2 regions of the Streptomyces sp. NPDC043738 genome follow, and region 1 is predicted to be linked to the other one. Evidence: riboswitches for the same ligand, from Rfam matches in the RefSeq annotation. Region 1 holds a riboswitch; the other holds the start of a gene.
What was found. A riboswitch is a leader RNA that binds a small molecule or an ion and turns the genes downstream of it on or off. The one in region 1 is predicted to bind S-adenosylmethionine.
Positions count from the first base shown of each region.

Region 1 (5,215 bases):
GCCTTCGAGTCGACGCTGGACATCAGCTTCGACGTCCGCGGTGGTCTGCTCATCCGCCAGATCCACCACTGGGCCGCGCTGGTCTTCCTGGCCGCGATGATGGTCCACATGATGCGGGTGTTCTTCACCGGCGCCTTCCGCAAGCCGCGCGAGGTCAACTGGCTGTTCGGCTTCCTGCTGTTCGTGCTGGGCATGTTCACCGGCTTCACCGGCTACTCGCTCCCCGACGACCTGCTCTCCGGTACCGGCGTGCGGTTCATCGAGGGCGTCATCCTGGCGATGCCGCTGGTCGGTTCGTACCTGCAGATGTTCATCTTCGGCGGCGAGTTCCCCGGGCACGACATCATCCCGAGGTTCTTCACGGTGCACGTGCTGCTGCTGCCGGGCATCATGCTCGGCCTGCTGGTGGCGCACCTGATCCTGGTCTTCTACCACAAGCACACCCAGTTCCCGGGTGCCGGCAAGACCAACAACAACGTCGTCGGCATGCCGCTGCTGCCGGTCTACATGGCCAAGGCCGGAGGCTTCTTCTTCCTGGTCTTCGGTGTGATCTCGGTGATCGCCGCGGTCGCCAGCATCAACCCGGTGTGGGCCATCGGACCGTACCGGCCCGACCAGGTCTCCACGGGCGCCCAGCCCGACTGGTACATGGGCTTCGCCGAGGGCCTGGTCCGCGTCATGCCGGGCTGGGAGTGGGACTTCTGGGGCCACACCATCAACTTCGGTGTGCTGATCCCGATCCTGATCTTCCCGCTGGTCCTGGTCGCCATCGCGGTCTACCCGTTCGTCGAGTCCTGGGTCCGCGGCGACAAGCGCGAGCACCACATCCTGGACCGCCCGCGCAACGTCCCGACCCGCACCGGCTTCGGTGTGGCGTGGCTGGTCGCGTACTTCGTGATGCTGATCGGTGGTGGCAACGACCTGTGGGCGACCCACTTCCACCTGTCGATCAACACCATCACCTGGTTCGTCCGGATCGCGTTCTTCGTCGGACCGGTGCTGGCCTTCATCGCCACCAAGCGGATCTGCCTGGGTCTGCAGCGGCGCGACAGGGACAAGGTGCTGCACGGCCGCGAGTCCGGCATCATCAAGCGCCTGCCGCACGGTGAGTTCATCGAGGTCCACGAGCCGCTCGACCAGGAGCAGCTGCACCTCCTGACGCAGCACGAGCAGCCCAAGCCGCTCGAGCTGGGCCCGGAGGTCGACGAGAACGGCGTCAAGCGCAAGATCAAGCGCTCGCAGAAGCTGCGCGCCAAGCTCTCGAAGTCCTACTACGGCGAGGACAGCGTCATCGCCAAGCCCACGGTCGAGGAGTACCAGGAGATCACCAGTGGCCACGGCCACCACTGATCCCCTCGGCGCCTCGTAGCGCACCGTAGGCAGCACGCCACCCAGAGGGCCCCGTCCGGCGATCGGACGGGGCCCTCCGGCGTGCCCGCGGGGTCGATAGGGTGACGGCATAAGCAGGAAACACACCAGGAGCGTGGACCATGAACGTTGTGACCCCGGCAGGCGGCGACAGCGTGGCGGCCCACACCTGGCCGGGCATCCTCAACGCCCTCCTCGACGGCCGTGACCTCAGCGCCGACGACACCGCCTGGGCGATGGACAAGATCATGCGGGGCGAGGCCAGCGACGCCCAGATCGCCGGCTTCGCGGTGGCGCTGCGAGCCAAGGGCGAGACCGTCGCCGAGATCTCCGGACTCGTCCGCACCATGTACGCGCACGCCCGGCTGATCGAGGTCCCCGGCCCCAGCGTCGACATCGTCGGCACCGGCGGCGACGGCGCCAAGACCGTCAACATCTCCACGATGTCCTCGATCGTGGTGGCCGGCACCGGCGCGAAGGTCGTCAAGCACGGCAATCGCGCGGCGTCCTCGGCCAGCGGCGCCTCCGACGTGCTGGAGAAGCTCGGCGTCAACCTCGACCTCACCCCGCAGCGGGTCACCGAGGTCGCGCAGGAAGCAGGCATCACCTTCTGCTTCGCGGTGAAGTTCCACCCCGCGCTGCGGCACGTCGCCAACGCCCGGGGCCAGCTCGGCATCCGCACGACCTTCAACGTGCTGGGCCCGCTGACCAACCCGGCGAAGGTCCGCGCCCAGGCGACCGGCGTCGCCGACGCCCGGATGGCGCCGATCCTGGCCGGGGTGCTCGCCGAGCGCGGCTCCTCGGCGCTGGTCTTCCGCGGCGACGACGGCCTGGACGAGCTGACCACGACCGCGACCTCCCGGGTGTGGGTCGTGCGGGACGGCACGGTGCGCGAGGAGCACTTCGACCCGCGGGACGTCGGCATCGACCTGGTCCCCGTCGAGGCCCTGCGCGGCGCGGACGCCTCCTACAACGCGGAGGTGGCCCGCCGGCTGCTGGACGGTGAGACCGGACCGGTACGCGACGCGGTCCTGCTGAACGCGGCGGCCGCACTGGTCGCGCTGGAGCCGGACGACGCCCCCCTGGCGGCGCAGATCCGCGCGGGCATCGAGAAGGCCGCCGCCTCGATCGACTCCGGCGCCGCCAGGCGGGCGCTGGAGCGGTGGGTGACCGCCAGCAACGCATGAGCGGCAGGTGACGCAGAGTGTGACGCAGGCCCCAGTCCGTCATACGGACCGGGGCTTGCGCGTTGTTGATCGTGTGGCATGATGCTGCGCAGGTCACGAGTGACAGCGACACAGGCCCCGGCCCGCTGTCCGGCAACCCTCCGTCCGTGGCGGGGTGCCCCGGGTGATGACCAGGCCGCAGGCAGCGAGGTCTGCGGCAAGCGCGGATCCCTCGCCAGGGATCCTGGTCCCCGAGGGAGAACTTCCGTGAACCAGCGAATGCGATAGGGCCCGACGGCCCCTTTTCCGCACCCCTTTTCCTTTCACGCTGCGGCGCCCCGCAGTGCGCTGTGACGCACCCTGACGCGTCCGCCCGCAGCGAATTCGCTTGTCTCTCACGGGAGTTCGCCATGTCTGTTTCCGCCGTTGCCGCCGACAGCTCCGTTTGTGCCCCGCTGCCGGTTCTGGGACGCGATGTCCTGGTCCCGCTCGTGACCGGCGGCGAGGTCGACTACGCCGCGCTCGACTACGCCGCCAGCGCACCGGCGCTCCAGCGGGTCTGGGACGACGTGGCCGCCTACGCCCCGTACTACGGCAGCGTGCACCGCGGCGCCGGATACCTCTCCCAGCTCTCCACCGACCTCTTCGAGAACAGCCGCCGGACCATCGCCGAGTTCCTCGGCTGCCGAGCCGGCGACCAGGTGGTCTTCACCCGCGCCACCACCGACTCGCTGAACCTCCTCGCCTCCGTACTCCCGCCCGGCACCCGGGTGTTCGTCTTCGAGACCGAGCACCACGCCTCGCTGCTGCCGTGGGAGCAGCGGGCGGACGTCGCGGTGACGTACCTCAACGCGCCGCGCACCCCGCAGCAGGCGGTGGAGATCCTGGAGAGGGCGCTCGCCGAGCGCGAGCCCTACGGGCCGGCGCTGGTGTGCGTGACCGGTGCCTCCAATGTGACCGGTGAGCTGTGGCCGGTGCGGGAGCTGGCGGCCGCGGCCCACGCCCACGGCGCGCGGATCGTGCTGGACGCGGCCCAGCTCGCCCCGCACCACCCCCTCGACATCGCCGAACTGGACGTCGACTGGGTCGCCTTCTCCGGCCACAAGCTGTACGCGCCGTTCGGCGCCGGGGTGCTGGCCGGCCGCGCGGACTGGCTGCAGGACGGCGAGCCGTACCTGGCCGGCGGCGGCGCCAGCCGCAGGGTCTCCCGGCGCACCGACGGCGGTGTGGACGTCGAGTGGCACACCACCGCCGCCCGGCACGAGGCCGGTTCGCCGAACGTCATCGGCGCCTACGCGATCGCCTCCGCCTGCCAGGCGCTGACCGAGGCCGGCTTCGACAACCTGGGCGCCCGCGAGCAGGCGCTGATCGCCCGGGTACGGCAGGGCCTGGCCGAGGTGCCCGAGGTCAGGGTGCTCTCCCTCTTCGGCGACGACGCACCCAGGGTGGGCGTGCTCTCGTTCGTCGTCGACGGCTGGAACAGCTCGCACTTCGCCGCCGCGCTGTCGGCCGAGTACGGCATCGGCGTACGCGACGGCCTGTTCTGCGCGCACCCGCTCGTGCGGACCCTGCTGGGCAGCGAGCCGCAGGACCCCGGGGAGTGCGGCGCCCCCGAGGCGGCCCCCGGCGAGCGCGCCCTGAACGCCATCCGCGTCAGTTTCGGCGCCGGCACCCCCGACGAGCACATCGACCGCTTCGTCGGCGCGGTGAAGGAACTCATCGCGGACGGCGCACGGTGGAACTACCGCACGGAGGACGGCCGTTGCGTACCCGCGTCTCTTTGACGCGGGGAGCCGTCCCACGTTGTCGGCTGCGGCGCCGTGCTGGTTTCTCGCCGTTGCGCCTGCGGCGGGCGGTTGTGTGTCGGGTGCGGTGACAGCCCTACGGACTTCGTCCTACGGTCTGTCCCCTCCCGTGGGTGAGTGGGAAGACGGGCCGGTGGGGACTGACCTGCTCCGTCGACTACCGGCGCACGAACGCTGACGTCCGGCCCCACCGGTCTCTCTCCCCCTCCCACGGGAGGGGGCGGACCGCAGGACGGAGTCCGGAGGGGCGCACCCGCTGCCGAAAACGCCCCGCGCAGCGGCACCCAGCCCGCCGCAGGCGAACCAAGCGAAACCCCCACGGCGGGACAGCCGAAAACGTGGGAAGCAAGCCCAGCGCAGCGCTACGCGTCGAGCCCGATCGCGAACGCCGCCTCCAGGTCGTGCTGGGAGTACGTGCGGAAGGCGATGTGCGTCTCGGTGGAGGCGACGCCGGGGACCTTGCTGATCCGGCCGGGGATGACGTCCGCCAGGTCGTCGTGGGCGGCGACCCGGACCATGGCGATGAGGTCGTGGGCGCCGGTGACGGAGTAGACCTCGCTGACGCCGTCCAGTGCGGCGATCTTCTGGGCGATCTCGGGGATCTGGTCCACGCTGGTCTTGATGAGCACGATCGACGTGATCACGGCTGGCTCTCTCCCTCGGTCGCCGGGTCATTCGCCCTGGTGGCCCCCACACTATCCCTCCGGTACCGGACCCAGGCGTACAGAAAGCCGAGCGTGAAGCCGACGACGTGCGCGAGGTAGGCGACGCCGGGCCCGTGGGGGTCGTCCCGGGCGGCCTGCCACTGGAGGAAGAACCAGAACAGCAGCACGATCCAGGCGGGAAAGCGCAGCGGAAGGAAGAACAGGAAGGGGA
Region 1 is NZ_JBWKCJ010000030.1:101,466-106,680, reverse strand. It holds gene qcrB (cytochrome bc1 complex cytochrome b subunit) at 1-1,350, shown strand, start outside; gene trpD (anthranilate phosphoribosyltransferase) at 1,491-2,555, shown strand; SAM riboswitch class IV at 2,647-2,764, shown strand; gene AC0680_RS30905 (aminotransferase class V-fold PLP-dependent enzyme) at 2,945-4,318, shown strand; gene AC0680_RS30900 (Lrp/AsnC ligand binding domain-containing protein) at 4,702-4,983, opposite strand; gene AC0680_RS30895 (rhomboid family intramembrane serine protease) at 4,980-5,215, opposite strand, start outside.

Region 2 (5,215 bases), on a different contig from region 1:
CCACACCGCGTCGGTGCCGGGACCGATGGCCGACAGCCCGGACACCAGCCCGCCCCCGCCCCGCTTGGCGCTCAGCGCCCCGTCCTCGCCCACGGCGTACGCCACCGGCCCGCGATTGGACGCGACGAGAACCTCGGCACCTGCCCGGACCGCACTGCGCTCGGAGACCATGTCGCGACATTAACCCGCCGCAGAACCGCGCAAACGTACGGACACGGGTCAGGCCGCCCGCCGCGCCGCGTACTCGGGGATTTCGGCCATGGGCGGCCGCTCCTCGGTGTCCACGTCCGTGGTGCGCGGGACGAAGCCCTCCTCGCCGCGGTCGAATTGGGTGAGCCGGGGGCGCACCAGGTGGCCTCGGGCGAGCCGGAGCTGGGCGGTGCGGTAGATGGCGGCCGCCATCCGGCCGAGGGCCTGGCCGCCCTGGTGGCGGTGCTTGCGTACGCCGACGTCCACCTGGGCCAGGGCGTCGAGGCCGACGGTGTGCAGGGCGTCGACGAGCAGACCGAGCTCGACGCCGTAGCCGACCGGGAAGGGCAGGCGCTCCAGGAGGGAGCGCCGGGCCGCGTACTCGCCGCCCAGGGGCTGGACGAAGCCGGCCAGCTGCGGCCAGTGGAGGTTCAGCAGGGGGCGGGCGACCAGCTCGGTGACCCGTCCGCCCTGTTCGCCCGGGCGGCCGCCGGCCTCCAGGGGACGGTCGTACATCGCCTTGACGAAGTGGATGTCGGGGTCGGTCAGCAGGGGGCCGACGATCCCGGAGACGAAGGTGGCGGAGAACTCCCGCAGGTCGGCGTCGACGAAGCAGATGATGTCGCCGGTGGTGACCAGGAGCGAGCGCCACAGGACCTCGCCCTTGCCGGGCAGTGCGGGCAGCCGGGGCAGGACGGTGTCGCGGTGCACGACGCGGGCGCCGGCCGCGGCCGCGACCTCGGCGGTGCGGTCGGTGGATCCGGAGTCCAGCACCACCAGCTCGTCGACCAGGGGGACGGCGTCGCACATCAGCTCGGCGCGGATCGCGGCGACGATCGCGCCGACCGTGGCTTCCTCGTCGAGCGCGGGCAGCACGACGCTGACCGTGCGGCCCGTCTGGCGCTTGGCCTCCAGCAGCTGCTCCAGCGGACGGTCCGCGGCGGACCAGGAGCGGCTGCTCAGCCAGCGCTCCACCTCTTCCAGCACGTCTACGACTCCTCGGTGGCCGCCGGTGCCGCGACCGGTATGCAATCCGTCGTGTGGGCCATTCTGTGATCCATCTCGCGGTTCGGACGACTATCTCAACTGTCAGGGCCTTCGGTTACAGTCTTGAACAACGCGGATGGCCGTCGCATGTCGGGGTCGCCGCGCCACAAACGCCTGGGTTTCGTCCCAGCGCCATACCGCTCATCCAGAGGGGCAGAGGGATACGGCCCGTTGAAGCCCCGGCAACCCTCCAGCCGGTCTCCGTCGCGATCATCGCGCGCGAGGCTCCCGGCTAGGGAAGGTGCCAAATCCGTCTCATGGCGAGATGCGCCATGAGGAAGATGAGGAGAAAGGGCCTCGCCTCCATGGCTGTGTACAGCACCGAAGTCACCGAAACCGCCCCCGCCGTCGCTCTGGGTCCCGCCGTCGCGCTGTCCTGCCGTGAGTGCGGTGAGCGCTTCGACCTGAGCCCGCTCTTCGCCTGCGCGACCTGTTTCGGGCCGCTCGAAGTCGCCTACGACCTGCCGAGCGGCGACCCCGAGGCGCTGCGGAAGCAGATCGAGGCCGGTCCGGACAACATCTGGCGCTACGCCCCGCTGCTGCCCGTCCCCACCGATGTGGCGGACAAGCCGAATCTGAACCCCGGCTGCACCAAGCTCGTCAAGGCCGACCGGCTCGCCGCCGAGCTGGGCGTCACCGGCGCGCTCTACGTCAAGGACGACTCCGGCAACCCCACGCACTCCTTCAAGGACCGGGTCGTCGCGATCGCCGTCGAGGCCGCCCGCGCCTTCGGCTTCACGACGCTGTCCTGCTCCTCCACGGGCAACCTCGCCGGCGCGGTCGGCGCCGCGGCCCGCCGCGCGGGCTTCAAGTCCTGTGTGTTCATCCCGCACGACCTGGAGGCCGGCAAGGTCGTCATGGCCGCGGTCTACGGCGGCGACCTGGTCGGCATCGAGGGCAACTACGACGACGTCAACCGCTTCTGCTCGGAGCTCATCGGCGACCCGCTGGGCGAGGGCTGGGGCTTCGTCAACGTCAATCTCCGCCCCTATTACGGCGAGGGCTCCAAGACGCTGGCGTACGAGATCTGCGAGCAGCTGGGCTGGCGGCTCCCGGACCAGATCGTCATCCCCGTCGCGTCCGGCTCGCAGCTGACGAAGATCGACAAGGGGCTCAAGGAGCTGATCGCCCTCGGCCTGGTCGAGGACCGGCCGTACCGGATCTTCGGTGCCCAGGCGGAGGGCTGCTCGCCGGTGTCGACGGCCTTCAAGGCCGGGCACGACGTCGTGCGCCCGCAGAAGCCGAACACCATCGCCAAGTCGCTGGCGATCGGCAATCCGGCGGACGGTCCGTATGTGCTCGACATCGCGCGCCGTACGGGCGGTGCGGTGGAGCACGTCGACGACGAGCAGGTCGTGGACGCGATCAAGCTGCTGGCCCGGACGGAGGGGATCTTCGCGGAGACCGCGGGCGGGGTGACCGTCGGCGTCACCAGGAAGCTGATCGAGGAGGGTCTGCTCGACCCGTCCCTGACCACCGTCGTCCTCAACACGGGTGACGGCCTCAAGACGCTTGACGCCGTCGCGCCGACGTCCGGGCCGACGGCCACGATCCGCCCGAGCCTGGACGCGTTCCGCGAGGCCGGCCTGGCAGGCTGAGTCCACAGCTCTACGAACCCGCACTCCCCAACCCTGTCCGGAAGGCAGAACCCATGAGCGTCAAGGTCCGCATCCCCACCATCCTCCGTACGTACACCGGTGGTGAGGCCGAGGTCACCGCCGAGGGCTCGACCCTCTCCGAGGTGATCGCCGACCTGGAGAAGAACCACCAGGGCATCGCGGCCCGTGTCCTGGACGACGCCGGCAAGCTGCGTCGCTTCGTGAACGTCTACGTCAACGACGACGATGTGCGCTTCGAGCAGGGCCTTCAGACGCCGACCCCGGACGGTGCGGGCGTCTCCATCATCCCGGCGGTCGCCGGCGGCTGCTGAAAGGCGTACGCGCCCGGTGGCCGTCGACCGGTCGCCCCCGATCGGTCGACGGGTGAGCGCTAATTTGCGCCATCTCTTCACCTACTTGACCGGAATTGCCCCGTCCGTTGAAATCGGACGGGGCAATTCCGCTTAGTGAAAGGGGATACCATTGCGGTGATCCCCGTTCCGGATAACTCCGCGCACGTGCCGAACGCATAGGAAACCGCGGAGAGTTGTGCGCAAAGTGTGTGCGGCATTTGTCGCTTACGTGCGCTATGCCCGGCCCGACTTGCCCCGGAGGAACGGGATTTCACGGCATATTTCCGATTCTCCGGCGCCAGAATTCTCGTCCGATTGACCTGTTGCGCTGGGCATCGGTGCAGATACATTCAGCGGCGGTCGACGCGTTCCGGCGCACACCCCACGGGCCATTTCGCGGGGTGAGGTCTGACCCGGGTCCGCGGAGTGCGGTCCTGCGCAAGGGCCAGTAATAGGGGAGTTAGGCATGGCTCAGGGCACCGTCAAGTGGTTCAACGCGGAGAAGGGGTACGGCTTCATCGCGGTCGACGGTGGTGCGGATGTATTCGTCCACTACAGCGCGATTCAGATGGACGGCTACCGCACCCTTGAGGAGGGCCAGCGGGTCGAGTTCGAGATCTCGCAGGGCCAGAAGGGGCCGCAGGCGGACATGGTCAGGGTGAGCGCCTGAGGCGCGGGCCGACTGCAGCGTAGAGAAGGCCCGTACCCCGTCATGGGGTACGGGCCTTCTGTCTGCCCTGTCCGCGGCGGGACCTGAGTCCCCGTCGTCTGCGCCCGCACCTCGTCCCGCCTGCGTCCGTGCCGTGCCGTTCGCCGCCGCGCAATGCCCCGGGCGGCGCCCCGACGGGCGGCCGGCGCCCGCCCGTCGCTCACCCCTCGCCCACCCGCCGACCCTCGGCGAGCCCCTTCAGGCGGCTTGCACTCGCCCTGCCCGAGTGCTAATCATTGGCGTTAGCACTCTCCGAGTGAGAGTGACAGAACTTGGATCGGGCCGGTGAGGTCCGGACGCCGGGTGGGGCAAGGAACCACACGGCGCACGGACCGTCCGTCGCGGGCACGGGTGCCGATCCGGAGAAATCCACCCCGTCCGGGAGGACCACTTCACATGGCCAAGATCATCGCGTTCGACGAGGAGGCACGGCGCGGTCTCGAGCGCGGGATGAACCAGCTCGCCGACGCCGTCAAGGTCACCCTCGGCCCCAAGGGCCGCAACGTCGTCCTCGAGAAGAAGTGGGGCGCCCCCACGATCACCAACGATGGTGTCTCCATCGCCAAGGAGATCGAGCTCGAGGACCCGTACGAGAAGATCGGCGCCGAGCTGGTCAAGGAGGTCGCGAAGAAGACGGACGACGTCGCCGGTGACGGCACGACGACCGCGACCGTCCTGGCCCAGGCCCTGGTCCGCGAGGGCCTGCGCAACGTCGCCGCCGGCGCCAACCCGATGGCCCTCAAGCGCGGTATCGAGAAGGCCGTCGAGGCCGTCTCCGCCGCCCTGCTGGAGCAGGCCAAGGACGTGGAGACCAAGGAGCAGATCGCCTCCACCGCCTCCATCTCCGCCGCCGACACCCAGATCGGCGAGCTGATCGCCGAGGCCATGGACAAGGTCGGCAAGGAAGGCGTCATCACCGTCGAGGAGTCCCAGACCTTCGGTCTGGAGCTGGAGCTCACCGAGGGTATGCGCTTCGACAAGGGCTACATCTCGGCGTACTTCGCCACCGACATGGAGCGTATGGAGGCGTCGCTCGACGACCCGTACATCCTGATCGTCAACTCCAAGATCGGCAACGTGAAGGACCTGCTGCCGCTCCTGGAGAAGGTCATGCAGTCCGGCAAGCCGCTGCTGATCATCGCCGAGGACGTCGAGGGCGAGGCCCTGTCGACCCTGGTCGTCAACAAGATCCGCGGTACCTTCAAGTCCGTCGCCGTCAAGGCCCCGGGCTTCGGTGACCGCCGCAAGGCCATGCTCGGCGACATCGCCATCCTCACCGGTGGCACCGTCATCTCCGAGGAGGTCGGCCTCAAGCTGGA
Region 2 is NZ_JBWKCJ010000011.1:156,184-161,398, forward strand. It holds gene AC0680_RS17175 (alpha,alpha-trehalose-phosphate synthase (UDP-forming)) at 1-171, opposite strand, end outside; gene AC0680_RS17180 (glucosyl-3-phosphoglycerate synthase) at 220-1,176, opposite strand; SAM riboswitch class I at 1,375-1,524, shown strand; gene thrC (threonine synthase) at 1,542-2,834, shown strand; gene AC0680_RS17190 (MoaD/ThiS family protein) at 2,888-3,166, shown strand; gene AC0680_RS17195 (cold-shock protein) at 3,654-3,857, shown strand; gene groL (chaperonin GroEL) at 4,293-5,215, shown strand, end outside.
Region 2: it holds a riboswitch for S-adenosylmethionine, as region 1 does, so the genes downstream of both, thrC (threonine synthase) here and AC0680_RS30905 (aminotransferase class V-fold PLP-dependent enzyme) in region 1, are expected to answer to the same signal.